2 linked regions of the Pseudophaeobacter arcticus DSM 23566 genome follow. The protein of the gene in region 1 interacts with the protein of each later gene in a pairwise test. Links are inferred from orthologs where the notes say so. Each region holds a gene or a part of one and is shown in the gene's direction. Other genes may lie near its edges. The genes, in order: eno and rpe.

The links.
Region 2: the proteins of eno (region 1) and rpe interact in binary tests that used the Escherichia coli proteins (3 or more experiments, as listed by UniProt). The link is inferred for Pseudophaeobacter arcticus DSM 23566 from one-to-one orthologs.

The regions. Positions count from the first base shown.
Region 1 is NZ_KI421507.1:2,049,168-2,057,803, reverse strand. What follows is about bases 3,400-6,260. They hold eno (phosphopyruvate hydratase), read left to right. Parts: upstream 3,400-4,123; coding sequence 4,124-5,398; downstream 5,399-6,260. Other genes in these bases: ARCT_RS0113875 (GNAT family N-acetyltransferase), read right to left, coding at 6,030-6,260; ARCT_RS0113880 (carboxymuconolactone decarboxylase family protein), read left to right, coding at 5,497-6,012; ARCT_RS0113890 (DMT family transporter), read left to right, coding at 3,400-3,948. In the rest of the region: ARCT_RS0113915 (protein adenylyltransferase SelO), read left to right, coding at 1-244; ARCT_RS0113905 (DEAD/DEAH box helicase), read right to left, coding at 670-2,001; ARCT_RS0113895 (Fur family transcriptional regulator), read left to right, coding at 2,363-2,782; more of ARCT_RS0113890, read left to right, coding at 3,016-3,399; more of ARCT_RS0113875, read right to left, coding at 6,261-6,479; ARCT_RS0113870 (nucleoside hydrolase), read right to left, coding at 6,476-7,417; mazG (nucleoside triphosphate pyrophosphohydrolase), read right to left, coding at 7,533-8,378; ARCT_RS0113860 (M20 aminoacylase family protein), read left to right, coding at 8,442-8,636. UniProt on the Escherichia coli protein: Catalyzes the reversible conversion of 2-phosphoglycerate (2-PG) into phosphoenolpyruvate (PEP). It is essential for the degradation of carbohydrates via glycolysis.
Region 2 is NZ_KI421507.1:2,993,876-3,002,442, forward strand. What follows is about bases 3,636-6,427. They hold rpe (ribulose-phosphate 3-epimerase), read left to right. Parts: upstream 3,636-4,582; coding sequence 4,583-5,272; downstream 5,273-6,427. Other genes in these bases: phnC (phosphonate ABC transporter ATP-binding protein), read right to left, coding at 3,636-4,400; ARCT_RS26515 (methyl-accepting chemotaxis protein), read left to right, coding at 5,741-6,427. Also shown: ARCT_RS0118700 (LbetaH domain-containing protein), read right to left, coding at 1-171; phosphonate ABC transporter, permease protein PhnE, read right to left, coding at 251-1,630; phosphonate ABC transporter, permease protein PhnE, read right to left, coding at 1,627-2,496; phnD (phosphonate ABC transporter substrate-binding protein), read right to left, coding at 2,614-3,516; more of phnC, read right to left, coding at 3,588-3,635; more of ARCT_RS26515, read left to right, coding at 6,428-7,582; ARCT_RS0118740 (class I adenylate-forming enzyme family protein), read right to left, coding at 7,813-8,567. UniProt on the Escherichia coli protein: Catalyzes the reversible epimerization of D-ribulose 5-phosphate to D-xylulose 5-phosphate.

The DNA.
Region 1 (8,636 bases):
GATGCAGCGGCGCGAACAGGAACAGGACCCGCAGGCGATAATGCGAGCCAGCAACCCGGTTTATATTCCCCGCAATCACCGGATCGAAGAGATGATTGCCTCCGCGGTGGCGGGCGACTTCACCCTGTTTGAGCGCCTGGGGACGGTTCTGCAACAGCCATTTACTGAGCAGCAGGGCGCCGAAGATCTGCAACGACCTCCCGAGGCGCATGAGGTTGTCACAGCAACCTTTTGTGGCACCTGATGAGAGCCTGCCAAGTCTAGTTAAGGTCTAGATAAGGTCTAGATTAAATCCGGCGAAAGGGCCTGCCCCAGACAGATGTCAGAGACCAGGCAAGGGGAGCGCTCCCGCCCGTCGTCGAGCTTATAAATAAGCTCTCCTCCCGTTGGGGGTGGCGCCGTGCCAAAGGCACGGCGCCACCCCCAACTGCTCCTGTTGCATCTTGATGCAATTGGAGTGGGCGGGAGCATTTGGAGGCTGAGATCTGGAGCTGACCCCAACGGGGGCGGAGCTGGTATCGTCACAGCAGCAGATTGTCGCCAAAATAAATGGCGCCCTGCCGGAAGCAGGGCGCCAGAGGTGTGAAATTGGCCTTGTAAGCGATCTGCGGACCGGGGGACCCGCGCAACGCGCGGGCCTGGGGGGCACTACTTAGCAGGCCCGACGGCTTAGCGGGCCTGACGGCGTCGGTTGTTGCCCGCACCACCACCTGCACCCGCGCCGGATCCGCCGGCTGCACCAGCGGGTTTACCACCGCCCTGGGATTGACCGCGGCCACCGCCGCCACGCCGACGGTTGCCGCCACCGGGTTTGCCCCCTGGTTTGCCACCGGGGCGACCACCACGAGAGGGGGTGGCGCCGGGAATTGGCTCCCATGGGCTGCCAGAGGCCGTTGGGATGGTGATTTTCATCACCTTCTGGATTGCTTTCAGCTCTTCCATCTCATCCGGAGCGCAGAAGGCGACGGCCTGGCCATCCTTGCCGGCACGCGCGGTCCGGCCGATCCGGTGCACATAGGCATCGGGCACGTTGGGCAGCTCGTAGTTGTAGACATATTTCACATCCGGGATGTCCAGACCACGAGCAGCAACATCCGTTGCAACCAGAACCTTGATCTGACCGGATTTAAAGGCTGCCAGAGCACGCTCGCGCTGACCTTGGCTTTTGTTGCCATGAATGGCTGCTGCGGAAAAGCCGGATTTTTCCAGCACTTTCATCAGCTTTTCCATACCGTGTTTGGTCCGGCCAAAGACCAGAGTGCGCTCATCTTTATGTTCGGTCAGCAGTTCCTTCAGCAGGCTCAGCTTTTCCGCCTTGGCGATGAAATGCACCGATTGGGTGACCTTGGCGGCGGGTTTGCCGGGAGGCGAGACTTCGATGCGCACGGGGCGGTTGAGATAGGAATTGGCGATCTCGTTCATCTGTTTTGGCATGGTGGCCGAGAACAGCATGGTCTGGCGCTCTTCGGGCAGCAGGGCGGAAATCTTGCGCAGGGCGTGGATAAAGCCGAGGTCCAGCATCTGGTCGGCCTCGTCCAGCACCAGGAAATCGCAGGAGCCAAGATCCAGCGCCTTGCGGTCCAGGATGTCGAGCAGGCGGCCAGGGGTGGCCACCAGAATGTCGGTCCCGCGCGAAATGCGCTGGATCTGCGGGTTGATTGAAACACCGCCCACCACCAGGCCGATTTTCATCGGGGTGCCTTCGGTCAGGTCTTTCAGGGTGGCGGCAATCTGGTTGGCCAGTTCGCGGGTGGGCGCCAGCACCAGACCGCGCACGGTATGGGCGGCAGGTTTGCGGCCATAGTCCAGCATGCGGGCAATCAAGGGCACGCCAAAGGCGGCTGTTTTACCGGTGCCGGTCTGGGCCAGACCCAGCACGTCTTCACCGTTGAGAGCATGGGGAATGGCGCGGGCCTGGATCGGGGTTGGATCCTTCAGACCCATATCGGCCAGACGGGCCAGAACCAGATCGGGTAGACCCATTGTCGAAAATTCAGTCACGTATCGTCCTTTCGCGGCTCAATGCCTATGGCACGAACCGTGTCGACCAGTCGCAAAATGCGCTGGCTTTTGGTGGGGCAAAGCCCTCAAGCGGGCGCAGACGAATGCCTGGCCGCTGGGATTTGCAAGTGCCCCACGCGTGATTTTGGGAACCTTGGCACTTCACTAGACACCGGGTCTGTCGCGCATATGGTGCGCGTCCGGGCTGTCTCTGCTCACGCGGCAGGGAAGGATGCCTGAGGTTCACATGGGGTGTTCTGTGGATAAAGTCAATGACGAGTTCTGGTGGGATTTTGGTTTTCGTCGGCGCGTTGATTGGCTACATAGAGAACCCAGACCAGTGGACGGAAAGCAAAACGTGATGACGATTATCGCTCGATGTGAGGCCAAGGGCTTGCGGATGACCGGCCAGCGCCGGGTGATTGCCCGTGCCTTGCAGGACAGTGCCGACCACCCGGATGTGGAAGAGCTATATGCCCGTGCCAGCGCGCTGGACAGCGGGATTTCGCTTGCCACGGTTTACCGCACCGTCAAACTGTTCGAGGAAGCCGGGATCCTGGACCGGCTGGAGTTTGGCGATGGCCGCGCCCGCTACGAGGACGCAGACCGGGATCACCACGATCATCTGATTGATATCAATACCGGCGAAGTGATCGAGTTTTGTGATCCCGACATCGAAGCCCTGCAGGAACGCATCGCGGCCAAGCTGGGCTATCAGCTCAAAGGTCACAAGCTGGAGCTTTATGGCGTGCCCCTGAAGAAAAATACCCCCTCTGATTAAGCGTCAGAAGGCGCAGGTCTGCCTCTGTAGAAAGGTCGGCACGGGACCAGGCAGAGCATGACTTTTCTTCAACCTATCAACTCTTGTGAAGTCCCAACCCACAAACTGTTGTGATCCATGTCGTGAATTGGCTTGCGGTGCCTCTGGTTGATCCGCATTTCCTGTCCGGGTGCTGCAGTGGTCCGGTGACAAACGGCAGGCATAGCAGTACGCATGTTTTTGGAGGGCCTGGCGTGAACAATCTAAACGGAATTCTCTTTATCATTGCGGCCATGGCCGCCTTTACCCTGGAAGATATGTTCATCAAGCGCCTGTCGGGGGAGATTCCGGTGGGACAGATCCTGATCATGCTGGGCCTGGGCTCTGGGGCTGTCTTTGCGGCTGCGGCTGTGTACCGGGGCGACAATCTTTTTGCGCCAGCAGCCTGGCGGGGCGCGGCGATCCTGCGCACCCTGTCCGAGGCCGTGGGGGCCGTGGCCTTTGCCACTGCGCTGTCATTGGTTGATATTTCCACGGTTGCTGCGGTGTTTCAGGCGCTGCCGCTGGTCATCACCATGGGGGCTGCGCTGTTTCTGGGCGAGCAGGTCGGCTGGCGGCGATGGAGCGCGATCTGTGTGGGCTTTGCCGGGGTCTTGATGATTGTACGCCCTGGGTTGGCAGGTTTTAACCCTTCGGTGATTCTGGTGCTGGTGGCCGTTCTGGCCATTGCCGCACGGGATTTGCTGACCCGTATGGTCGACAGCACCGTTTCTTCGGCGGTTGTCAGCTTTCAGGCCTTTGCCTCGGTGGTGGTGGCCGGTGGGTTGTTGCTGGTCACAACCGGCGGTGAGCCTACCGGGCTGGATGGTCGCCAGATAGGGATGATGCTGGGCGGGATCGTCTTTGGAGTCGCAGGCTATTACGCCATCGTGACGGCAACCCGTATCGGGGATGCATCAGCGGTCACGCCGTTTCGCTACAGCAGGTTGTTGTTCTCCATTCTGGTTGGGGTGCTGGTCTTTGGTGAGCGTCCAGATGCCATGACCCTAGGTGGTGCCGCGCTGATCATTGCCTCTGGCCTCTATACCTTTGTGCGGGAACGGCGTTTGGCCCGTGAACAGGCGCGGCTGCAGCGCGCGGGGGCTGGGGGTTCTGCAAAGCCTGGGACTGCTGGTGTCGCGCCCTAGCGTGAGGCCGAAGTCTGCAGGCGCCGAAAACGGCATCGATACCGGTGGCGCAAACAGCGATATGTTAGCCCTAACCTCGTGAAATAAACCGTGTTAGCGATAACGAGACCTGTTTACATTTGCCCCTTGGCTGCTATGACGCAGGCATCTTTTGTTGCAGTCAAGGACCGTCCAAATGAGCACAATTATCGACATTCACGCCCGCGAAATCCTCGACAGCCGGGGCAACCCCACGGTTGAGGTCGATGTGATTCTGGAAGACGGCACCATGGGCCGCGCCGCTGTGCCTTCGGGGGCCTCTACCGGTGCCCACGAAGCGGTAGAACGCCGCGACGGCGACAAGAACCGCTACCTTGGCAAGGGCGTGCTGGAAGCGGTTGCCGCCGTCAATGGTGAAATCGCCGAAGAGCTGGTTGGTTTTGACGCCACCGAGCAGGTTGCGATTGACGGTGCAATGATCGAGCTGGACGGGACACCAAACAAGGCACGTCTGGGCGCCAATGCCATTCTGGGGGTGTCCATGGCCGTGGCCAAGGCCGCCGCTGACTTTACCACGCAACCGCTGTTTCGCTATGTTGGTGGCACCTCTGCCCGCATGCTGCCGGTACCGATGATGAACATCATCAATGGGGGCGAACACGCTGACAACCCCATCGACATTCAGGAATTCATGATCATGCCTGTGGCTGCGGACAATATCCGCGAGGCCGTGCGCATGGGGGCCGAGGTGTTCCACACTCTGAAGAAAGAGCTGTCAGCCGCTGGCCTGTCCACCGGTATCGGTGACGAAGGTGGCTTTGCTCCGAACATTGCCTCCACCCGCGAGGCGCTTGATTTTGTTCTGAAATCCATTGAAAAAGCTGGCTATCGCCCCGGTGAGGAAATCTACCTGGCGCTGGATTGCGCCGCCACCGAGTATTACAAGGATGGCAAATACCACCTGTCAGGTGAGGGCAAGGTGCTGTCCTCTGAGGAAAACGTCGACTATCTGGCGGCGCTGGTGAATGACTATCCAATCATCTCGATCGAGGATGGCATGGGCGAAGACGACTGGGATGGCTGGAAGGCCCTGACCGACGCCATCGGCAATAAGGTACAGCTGGTTGGCGACGATCTGTTTGTCACCAACCCGGCGCGTCTGGCCGAAGGTATCAAACGCGGCAGTGCCAATTCGATGCTGGTCAAAGTGAACCAGATCGGCACCCTGACCGAGACCCTGAAGGCCGTGGATATGGCGCATCGCGCCGGCTTCACCAATGTGATGTCCCACCGCTCGGGCGAGACCGAGGACGCCACCATTGCGGACCTCGCCGTGGCCACCAACTGTGGTCAGATCAAAACGGGTTCCCTGGCGCGCTCTGACCGGCTGGCGAAATACAACCAGTTGATCCGCATTGAGGAAGTGCTGGGCGAAGTTGCCGAATATGCAGGCCGCTCGATCCTGAAATAGAGGGTTTACAACGCGGGGTTTCAAAGGGATTTGGAACTTGCAATCCTAAGTGGGCCGGGGCAGAAATGCCTCGGCCCACTTGTTTCGAGGACCTATTGATGCTTCGTAGAATTGCCCATTTTATGATCCGGCGCGCTGAAAAGCAGCTGAATGTTCCCTTGGACTATACCCACGCCATCGCAGAGGCTGATTTTGGTCTTTTGTCGCGGTACAACCGGATATTCGGGTTTGTGAACCCGAACCGTCATCTGCCACCAGAGGCCTATCACGCGGCGCGGTTGACCGGTGCTTTGGCCGCCGATTGTGGGACCTGCGTCGAGGCAGAGATCAATCTGGCGCTGCAGGCCGGCCTGCCAAAAACTTTGATCAAGGCGATCCTGACCAAGGGGGAGCTGACACCAGAGCTTGCGGCGGTGGTGGCCCTGTCGCAGGCCGTGACCGCCGAGCGCGCCGATGATACTGAGGCGCGGGCGCAGATTGTAAAAGCCTTTGGCGAAAAGGGATTGATTGAGCTGAGCTACGCGATGAATGGCGCGGCCCTGTTGCCCGGCATCAAACGCGCCATGGGCTATGCCACGGCCTGCAATATCGGGCTGATGCGCAACCTGGACTAGGCCGCGTGGCTGCTGGCCTAGAGCAGTTTTGTCATCAGTATATATCGGTCGCGGGGATGAAACCGGGCGCGCTGGTACAGCCTTTGGGCCTGTTCATTGTCCCGGTCCACCTCCAGGTGCAGCGCCTTGATCCCGGCCTGGGCCAGGGTCTTGGGCAGCTCTATCAGCACCTCGGAGGCGAGACCACGGCCGCGCACGGGCGGGCGGATGTAGATCTCATCGACAAACCCATCCATGCCGCCAAATTCCACCGACCAGCCAAAGGTGACCACGATATAGCCAATGGGGGCACGGGTGGGGCCGATGATATAGACGGCACCATAGGGAATGCCTTCCAGCAGCGGTTCAATCCCGGCGCGGCGCTGCTCTGGGCTGGTGTCGAGGCCTTCTTCGATATGGAAGGCCTCCACCAGGGTGAGCAGCTTTTCCAGATGCTCGGGGCGGGCCAGATGCAGGGCGGCGCTCACAAGCGGGCCAGACGGTCAGTGATGAGGGTAAAGAACCCCTCGGCGTCCAGATCACCGATGAAGAGCGCATTGGGCGCGCGCGCGGTGACACCCCACCAGTCGGCAACAGTCATGCCAAGGGTAAGGTCGGACTGGGTTTCAATCTCGACGTTGATCTGGCGGCCCGAAAATAGCGCGGGCTGGATCAGATAGGCAATCACGCAGGGGTCGTGCAGCGGGCCACCCTCTGAGCCATATTTCTCCATGTCGAACCGCTCAAAGAAATCGAGCATCTCAGCGGTGAAAGACCCGGCGCGATTACCCAGTGCCCGCAGCGCCTCGATACGGGGGCGGGTGGTCAGGGCCTTATGAGTGACATCCAGCGGCATCATGGTGATTTGAATGCCGGATTTCAGCACGATGTCAGCGGCTTCCGGGTCGACGTAGATGTTAAACTCAGCCGCGGGGGTGACATTGCCGACTTCAAAATAGGCGCCGCCCATCAGCACCACCTCCTGCACCCGATCCACGATATCCGGCGCCGCCTGAAAGGCGGCGGCAATATTGCTGAGCGGCCCCAGCGGGCAGAGCGTCACCGTGCCAGCCGGTTCACGCCGCAGGGTGTCGATGATGAAATCCACGCCATTCTGATCCTGCAGCGGCAGTGTTGGCTCAAACAGCTCCGGGCCGTCCAGCCCCGTTTTGCCATGTACCTCTTCGGCGGTGACCAGGGGGCGCGACAGGGGGGCCGCGCGACCGGCAAAGACCGGAACATCGGAGCGGCCTGCCACCTCGCAGATGATGCGGGCGTTTTTATGGGTCAGCGGCAGCGGCACATTACCGGCCACACAGGTAATGCCCAGGACCTCGATGTCATCAGGGCTGGCCAGCGCCAGCAGCAGTGCGACGGCATCATCCTGACCGGGGTCGGTGTCGATTATTACTTTGCGGGCGGTCATGCGAGGGATCCTGTGACAAAAGGTGAGGGTCGCAGCGGGCATCACAAATGTCCAGCAACCTGTCGAGAGGGGACGGGGCGGAATTTTGAATTTTCTTGGAAAGAGGCAACGGCGGTCAGTTGGGGTTTGGTTCCTCGGCCTTTACCGCGTCCCAAAGCGCATCCATTTCCGCCAGGTCGCTGTCTTCGGGGCGTTTGCCCAGTTGGGCCAGCTTGGCCTCGACGCCTTCAAAGCGGCGGATGAATTTGGCATTGGCCTTGCGCAGGGCTGCTTCGGGTTCAACACCTAGATGGCGGCCAAGGTTGGTCATGACAAACATCAGATCGCCATATTCTTCTTCGACCTGCAGCTGGGTCAGCGTGGCACGGGCCTCGGCCAGCTCGGCGCTTTCCTCGGCGATTTTGGCAATGACCTCGTCAATGACGGGCCAGTCAAAGCCAACGCGGGCGGCGCGCTTTTGCAACTTGTAAGCCCGCAGCAAGGCGGGAAGCCCCACGGCGACGCCGTCCAATGTGCCGGTTTCCTGCTTGCCCGCCCGTTCGGCTGCCTTGATGGCTTCCCAATCGGCGGTTTGTTGGTCGGCGCTTTTGTCACGGGACTCATCGCCAAAGACATGGGGATGCCGCGAGACCATCTTGTTGGACATGGTGGTGACCACATCCTGGAAGCTGAAATGCCCGGCCTCCGTTGCCATTTGGGCGTGAAAGACGGACTGGAACAAAAGATCCCCCAGCTCGCCCTTCAGCTCATCCCAGGCCTGGCGCTCAATCGCGTCGGCGACCTCGTAGGCTTCTTCGATGGTATAGGGCGCGATGGAGGCAAAATCCTGCTCCAGATCCCATGGGCAGCCGTGGCTGGGATCGCGCAGGGCCTGCATGATCGCAACAAGCCGTTCAATTCCTGCGGTTTTGTCTTGAATCAGTGTCATGTCAAAAGGTGGTAGTGGCGGTGTTTCGGGCATTGCAGCCTCTCTTGTTCCTGTGTCAGATGCATCAATCCCGATCCTTGCACAGGAGTCCACCCCATGGCCGTCGTGAACCGCATTGCTGATTTTGCCCCCGAGATGAAGACCTGGCGTCAGCATCTGCATCAAATCCCTGAATTGGCTTTGGCTCTGCCCAAGACAGCCGCCTATGTGGCGGAGCGCCTGCGCGAGATTGGCGTGGATGAGCTGCACGAAGGCATTGCCACCTCTGGCATGGTGGCCATCATCAATGGC
Region 2 (8,567 bases), 950 kb from region 1 along the record:
CCCCACCTGCGCGTTGGCAATATCGCAGTTGCGGTCACAATAGGAGTAATCGCCAAAATCGCTATTGGCCACGCGACTGCCTGCACCAATCTCAACATAGGCGCCAAAACGACTGTCGCTGATCTGGCACTCAGGATGAAAAAATGGCGTCTCTGGGGAGAGTTTTGGCATGGGGGGTATTTTCCAGTATCTGCCCCAGCCACGCAGGTGGAATGGCCAGGGGGTGTTATGTCATCGTGGGGACGCAGGCCTAGGGCAGCAGGAAGGCCTTGCCATCAGCCCGCGCCTTGCGCTTGCTTTTGCCGCCTTCGCCCTTGATCAGGCGACGACGCAACCAGCCTGACAGCCAATCCATCATCATCACCATCAGGATGATCAAGACGATATAATAGGCCACTTCTTCCCAGTCCTTCTGGGTGATGATCGCCTGGGTCAGCAGCAGGCCGATACCACCCCCGGTGATTGCACCAATGATGGTGGCCGAGCGGGTATTGGATTCCAGGAAATACAACAGCTGGCTCAGCAGCACCGGCGTGATCTGCGGGATCACCCCAAAACGGTAACGCTGTGCCGGTTTTGCCCCGGTTGAGGCAACGCCTTCGATCTGTTTCTCGTCCACATTTTCCAGGGCTTCCGAGAAAATCTTGCCGAAGGTTCCGGTATCGGTCACCAGAATGGCCAACGCACCTGTCAAAGGACCGGGGCCAAAGGCGCGCGCCAGGACCACGGTCCAGATCAGCGAGTCCACACCGCGCAAAAAGTCAAAGAACCGGCGCGCAACAAATCTGAGCGGCCCAAAGGGCGAGAAATTGCGGGCCGCCACAAAGGCCAGCGGCAGGGCAAAGACAGCCGCACCAATGGTGCCCAGGAAAGCCATCAACAGCGTCTCGGCGATGGCCCAGGCAACATCCCTGTGGCGCCACATCTTGTTGTTCCAGAAGTCGTGAAAAATTGCCCCGGCTTCGCCTGTTGCAGCACGTGTCAGCACCTCGCCCATGCTCAGCCCATGATAGGGACTGTCGAGGGTGAAAAAGAACAGCTCCCACCCGTTGAAATACCGGAAGACTTCAGCGCGATTGCGGGTGACGGTCAGACGACCGGCCTCGGTTTTGATCGCCAGACGGTTCTTGGACACGCTGATCCAGTCTGGCACATCGCCCACAGGCAATTCAGCCTGAACGCCCTTGGCGCGGGTTGGCGTAGCCCGGACAAGCCCATAGCCCGGAATATCATACTCAATGCTTTCAGGTCCAAACCGCACCTCATGACCATTTTCGAGGTCAATCACAGTCTCGGCCTCTGCCGTCCCTCCCAGCGTAACCCAGGCCGGGCTTTCCCCTTCGGGGTAGGCGCCTTTGCGCTCGCCCTCAATGGCGACCGAGACCGAGCCGTCGCGATTGTCCCGCGTCACGTGGGTTTTGTAGCTATAGGTGTCACTCACCAGGGTCTGGGCGTTCTGCCAGCTGACCCGCTGCCACAGACCTGCCATGTCAAAGGCCACAAAGACATAGGCCATATAGGCCAGGATCAGGGCTGGCAGGGCAAAATTCACCAGTTTCTTTTTCAGAAACAGGCGGTCCATGTCCTGTTTCAATGTCGCGGGGGTCAGGTCGGCCTCAATAATGGTCATGCCTTGGCTCCATTGATCAAACGGTCACGCATGCCGCTCGAGATCTGATCGACCACGACGATGGTCACAAACAACAACAGGAAAATAGCGGCGGCCTCGTCGTAGCGACCCTGGCCCCAGGACATGGCATTTTTCAGCTCGTAGCCGATACCGCCAGCGCCAACAAAGCCCAGAATGGCCGAGGCACGAATGTTGATTTCAAACCGCAACAGCGCATAGCTCACATAGTTTGGCCCCACTTGTGGGATAACCCCCAGCCACATGCGCTGTCCCCAGCTGCTACCAACGGATTCAAGCCCCTCGACAGGTTTCAGCGAGGCGTTTTCATTCACCTCAGAAAACAGCTTGCCCAGCGCGCCTGCCGTATGGATTGCAATGGCAATCATCGCGGGTACCGGCCCGCCACCAAGCAGAAAGATCAGGACCAGCGCAATGACAATTTCAGGAATGGCGCGGCAGATATCCATGATGCGACGAAACAACGGGATCAGCCGCGGCCAGGGCGCCATGCCACGGGTCGACAACAGCGACAACAGGGTGCCAAAGACCAGCCCCACAAGGGTAGAGGCGGCAGCGATGTTGAGCGTCTCAATCAGTGCGGGAAAGAAGTTGGCCAGATGGCCGGGAAGCTCAGCAACCTTCTCGCTGGCTTCGGCCAAAACTTCGTTCGGGTAGTCAAAGACATGGGTGATGCCGTCATAGAACGAGCCAGCATTGCGGTCGTCAGCGGTGCGGAAACCTGCCATCATCAATGCGACAAACACCACCAAAATTATGCCACCATAGAGACGCTTGCGCCGGGTCATCTCGCCATATTGGGCGCGAATATCCGCCGTCGTAAGGGGCGCTGCGGTCAGATCTGCCATCATTGCCGTCCTGAATTGAGAGAGGGTGATCCTGGGCCGGTTTTCGGCGGGTAATCACTGGAAAACGGGGTCCGGGCAATGCCGCCCGGACCCCGAAGAAAGAACCGCTCAGAGGTCTCAGTTAGACTTCAACTGGCGGGCTTCGATGATCGCCTGATAGGCGTCGTGCGTAATTGGCATAACACCTTTGGCCTCACCCGAGAGCACACCATAGGCGCATTCAGGGTCCATCGAAGGCAGCGAAGCCATCAGGGCGGTGAACTTGACTTTGACGTCTTCTGGCAGGTCTTTGCGCAGAACGATGGGACCTTCCGGGATCGGCTTGGACTGCCAGATCTGCACCAGATCATTCATGTCGACCAAGCCGGCATCCACAGCGCGACGCAGGGCGCCAGAGTTGTAGCCATCTTCCCAGTTGCCCAGACCGTCAGCCCAGGTCACACCGCCGTCAAAGTCGCCATTGTTGACGCCAACGATGGTCTGTTCGTGACCGCCGGAGAATTTGACTTCGCCAAAGTAATCACCCGAGGTCATGGTGGAGCCGGTGATTGCAGGGATCTCGATCGAAGGGATCAGGAAGCCGGAGGTCGAGTTAGGATCGCCAAAGCCAAAGACTTTGCCCTGCATGTCTTCCAGCGAGGTGATGCCGCTGTCGGCGCGGGCAAAGCCAACCGAGTAGTAGCCATAGCCGCCATCCTCGTTGACTTTAACCAGGATTGGCTCAACCGCTTCTGGGTCGGACAGGTAGGTTTTGGCATAACCAGAGGCGCCCAGCCAGGCCATGTCGAGTGTACCGCCCAGCAGGCCCTGGATAACGCCGTTATAATCGGCAGGGGCAAACAGCTTGGTTTCAACGCCCAGCAGCTCTTCGGTTTTGGCGCGCAGGCATTCGTTGTTGTTCAAACGGTCCTGAGCGTTCTCGCCGCCCAAGAGGCCAATGCGGAACTGAGTGATTTCTTCGGCCATGACGGGTGTGGTCAGGGCAGTCGAGGCCAAGGCGGCCAGCAGCAGTTTTTTCATCTTTGTTCTCCGGTTAAGTTTTCCCGTCCCCCCATCGGGTGCGGGTGATGAAAGTGGGGTGTTCGGGCGGATCAGGCCTGGGCCAGCTCAGCCCGAATGGTCTGTTCCAGGGTTTCGATCTCGGTCGAGGTCGCCGATTCCGAGAAGCTGGCATCCGCACCGTAGATCTCGCGGGCAACGCCGGTGGTCAGCTGTTCCGGCAGCCCGTCAAAAACGATGCGCCCATCGCGCATGCCGACAACCCGGTCGCAGTAACGCCGGGCCGTATCCAGCGTGTGCAGATTGGCAATCACGGTGCGCCCGTCTTCTTCATGGATGCGACGCAACGCTTCCATCACGGTCTGCGCGTTCATCGGATCCAACGAGGCAATCGGCTCATCCGCCAGAATGATCTTGGGGTCCTGCATCAGCGCGCGGGCAATGGCGACACGCTGCTGTTGACCACCCGACAGGGCCTCGGCCCGTTTGGCGGCGTGTTCGGCAATGCCGAGACGGTCCAGAATGTCGATCGCCCGGTGGATGTCCTCCATCGGGAACAGATTGAACATGGTGGCAAAGGTAGAGCGACGGTTCAGCGTGCCGTGCAGCACGTTGGAGACCACATCCATACGGGGTACCAGATTGAACTGCTGAAAGATCATCGCGCAGTCCGACTGCCAGGCGCGTTTGTCACGTCCCCGCAGACCGGTGATCTCACGGTCTTCAAACAGGATACGGCCTTCGCTGGCGTCTGTCAGGCGGTTGATCATCCGCAGCAGCGTCGACTTGCCAGCACCTGAGCGACCAATCACCCCGATCATGCAGGGTTTGTCGATGTCCAAAGTTGCGGTATCCACCGCGATCTTGTCACCAAAGCGTTTCGTCAGTTTATCGATGCGCAGCACAGTCGGTCCCTCTCGTTTCCGGCACTGACTAAGGCGAGCAATCAAACGATTTGTGTCATCCGAATGAAGCTTTTGTAAAGCTGACCGGATTTCAGACAGATTCTGCCCCTGTGCAGAGCGCGGCCAAGAGAGTATATGGCGGCAGAACACTCCTCTTTGTCCTTCCAAAAGGAAACTGCCCGATGTCCTTTGACCGCAAGATCAAGATTGCCCCCTCCATCCTTTCCGCTGATTTCGCCAATTTTGGCCAGGAAATTCAGGCCATCGAGGCCCAGGGCGCGGACTGGGTGCATGTGGATGTGATGGATGGCCATTTTGTGCCCAACCTCACCTTTGGCCCGATGGCGGTCAAAGCCTTCCGTCCGCATGTAAAAACCGTGATGGATGTGCATCTGATGATCTCTCCGGTGGATGCCTATATCGACGCCTATGCCGATGCTGGCGCCGATGTGCTCACCGCCCATATCGAGGCTGGTCCGCATATCCACCGCACCCTGCAGGCGATCCGTGCCGCAGGCATGAAGGCAGGTGTGGCGTTGAACCCCGGCACCCCAGCCGAAGCGGTTGCCCATCTGCTGGATCTCACCGATTTGATCTGTGTAATGACGGTAAACCCCGGTTTTGGCGGGCAAAAGTTCATCGACATGACAACCAAGATCCGCCAGTTGCGTCAGATGATCGGCGACCGCCCGGTACATATCGAGATCGACGGCGGGGTAGACCCCAAGACCGCGCCATTGGTTGTTGAGGCCGGCGCTGATGTTCTGGTGGCGGGCTCTGCAGTGTTCAAGGGTGGCTCTGTGTCCAACCCAGAAGTCTATGGCGAAAACATCCGCCTCATTCGTGCCGCCGCCGAAGGCCATTGGGTCTGAGCCCAACCAAACGAGGCAGGAGCACATCTTACGCAGCCGCGCCGGCGCCCCCCTGCGCTGGTTTTCACGCTATCAGAGCGGTCCTTTTGGGCCGCTCTTTTCTTTTGGGGCAAAACCGGATGGCAAACTGCTGGCGGGCACACCAGTTTGACACCTCCTGGATCGGATCAAGCTTTCGACGTCAGCCCCGGCCTGTCCCCCAGCCCGATGACCGTGGCGACAAACAAAGTTCAATTTTCGGGAAAATTAACCGAATCAAGTCACCTTGAGCCAGTCGTGTACCGTTTGGCAGTGTTTTGCCGTCTGGCTTGCAACCAGCTGAATGCAGGTTGTTTCGCTGGCAGCACCCTAGAGCATAGAAGGTTCGTTTAGGTGAATAAAGGCTCTCTCTTGTTCAAGTTAGCTGTGCCAATCCCGCTTTGCCTGTGCCTCGGCCTCCTGCTGGCAGGGCTGTTGCTCCCCTCCGCCATGCGCAACAATGCCATTTCAGCTGCAACTGAAGGGGCTATCGAAACCGCAAGTCAGATCAAGACAATTCGCAGCTACTACACCAAATACATCGTTGCGGACGCCCAGGCCTCCGGCGTTCTCTCTCTTGGGGTTGAACACAAAAACGATCCAAACACCCTGCCACTGCCCGCCACGCTGGTGCATGACGTCAGTAGCCTTCTTTCCGGGGAACAGATCAGCTTCTCACTCTACAGTCCCTTTCCGTTTGAAAACCGCGCCAACCGCCCCATGGATAGCTTCATGGAGCAGGCCTGGGACGCCCTGTCAAACGACCCGGAACGCAGTTTTGAACAGACCGAAGTGATCGGTGGCAGCACTTTCCTGCGGGTCGCGGTTGCAGATCAGATGAGCTCAGAAGTCTGTGTCGCCTGCCACAACACAGTGGCAGGTTCGCCCAAAACCGATTGGAAATTGGGAGATCTGCGCGGCGTGATCGAAGTCCGCCGCAATCTTGATCCGATTCTGGCCAATGCCCAGGCCTTGTCGCGCAACATCTTCATAGCTTTGGCGGTGATGGGAGCCATTCTGCTCGCGGTCTGCATTTTGGTTGCCCGCTCGGTAACCCGCCCAATTGGTCGCGTTTGCAGCGATATCGCTGCAGTCTCTGCAGGCAATCTGGACACCGAGGTCTCCTCAGCGAGCCGCAAGGATGAAATTGGAAAGATCGGCCAAGCGCTTGTGGCCTTGCAAACAGATCTGCAACAGGCCCGCGTCGGCGAAGAACGCCGCGCCGCCTTGCAACAGGAACAACACGACGTGGTACAGCATCTCAGCTCCGGGCTGATGCGGCTGTCACGCGGTGATTTCTCCCAGCCGATTACTATCGAATTCTCCGGCGCCCATGAAAAACTCCGCCAGAACTTCAACCAGACCATTGATACTCTCTCGGGCACGGTTGCCCAGGTGATCGAAGCCTCGGAATCAATCGGCAATGGCGCCACCGAAATCAGCCAGGCCTCGGATGATCTGTCGCACCGCACCGAAAGCCAGGCAGCAACCCTGGAGCAGACCGCTGCGGCGCTGGACCAGATGACCGCCTCGGTCAAGGCCGCTGCCGATGGGGCCCGCAGTGTCGAGGCAACCATGGATGAGGCCAAGAATGAGGCCAAAAGCAGCCGCCAAGTGGTCGCCAATGCCGTTGCCGCCATGACCGAGATTTCGGAATCCTCCAGCCATATCGGCCAGATCATCACAGTGATTGACGACATCGCCTTTCAGACCAATCTATTGGCGCTGAATGCCGGGGTCGAAGCCGCCCGCGCTGGCGAAGCTGGACGTGGCTTTGCGGTGGTTGCCGCCGAGGTCCGCGGGCTTGCGCAGCGCTCGTCCGAGGCTGCAATGGAAATCAAAGCGCTGATTGGTGCCAGCGCCGAACAGGTTGGCCGCGGTGTTGATCTGGTTGGCAAAGCCGGCCAGGCGCTCAATTCCATTTTCGGCCGGGTAAACGAGATCTCGGAGCTGGTTTCCGGTATTACCGAAGGCGCGGTTGAGCAATCCACCGGCCTCGCCGAGATCAACATTGGGGTCACCCAGCTTGATCAAGTAACCCAGCAAAACGCCGCCATGGTTGAACAATCCACAGCTGCCGGTCATCTGCTCAAGGCAGACGCACTCAAACTCACCGAAGTGGTCGCAGGATTTCAGACCCTGAACGCCCCCCGAGCCGCAAGACCACCAATCGCCAAGGCTGCCTCAGAACCGAGCATTGCGCATGACTATCTGGACTGGGGCGAAGAGCTGGTTCAGCAACAGGTCAATGCGCCCGGAGACGGCAGCGACGGCAAATGGCAAGACTTCTAAGGTCAGGACCTATTCCTCCTGCAAGACCAAAGGCGAGGGCAATGTCCCTCGCATATCCTTTTACAGGACCCGTTTTACATCGCCCAAGCCGTCTACCCAAGCCCTGCGCCCACCCCTGTGCCCAAGCCGTGTAGCTGCGCCCCGGCACCTGTTCACTTTGCGCGCAGTCTGGCCTGGAAATCCGGCATGGCAATCTGGCCCAGGCAATCTGGCCCAGGAGCAAGAAGACATCACCGCAGCTGCTGCGCAAAATGCTCCAACAGCTTATGTTTCAGAATTTTCCCGGTAGGGGCTGCTGGCAGGGCCTCGGTCAAAACGATCTGCGCCGGGCATTTGTATCCGGCCAACTGCCCCCGCACGAACTGCATCAGATCGGCCGGGTCAGGCCGGTCTCCTTCGCAGACCTGCACAAAGGCGAGAACCTCTTCATCGCCCTTGCTGCGCCGCCCGACCACGGCGGATTGCACCACTTGCGGATGGGCATTCAACGCGGCTTCGACCTCTGGTGGGAAAACATTGAACCCGCCATGGATGATCAACTCTTTTGAGCGCCCCTCGATATGCAAGAGCCCCTGCGCATCCAGCCGCCCCAGATCGCCACTGCGCAGCCAGCCGTCCTGATCCAGCACCTGCGCGGTCTCCTCCGGGTTGCGATAGTAGCCCAGCATCACATTGTCGCCGCGTATCTGCACCTCGCCAATGCCATCGCCACCCCCCGCCACGCTTTCATCAATGCGCAGTTCCACACCGGGCAGCGGTGGCCCAACCGATATATCCGGATTTCCCAGACTGCTGTTTTTGGTGGCGCAGACGCCAGCCGTGGCTTCGGTCATGCCGTAGCCGTTTTGCAGCGCCACACCATAAAAGGCCTCGGCGCGGCGCTTCCAGTCCGGGTCAAGCGGCGCGGCCCCGGAGGAGACGTATTGCAACACCGGGCTATCAAGCTGGTCCAGCCCCTGTTCCTTGGCAAATTGCATCACCAGAG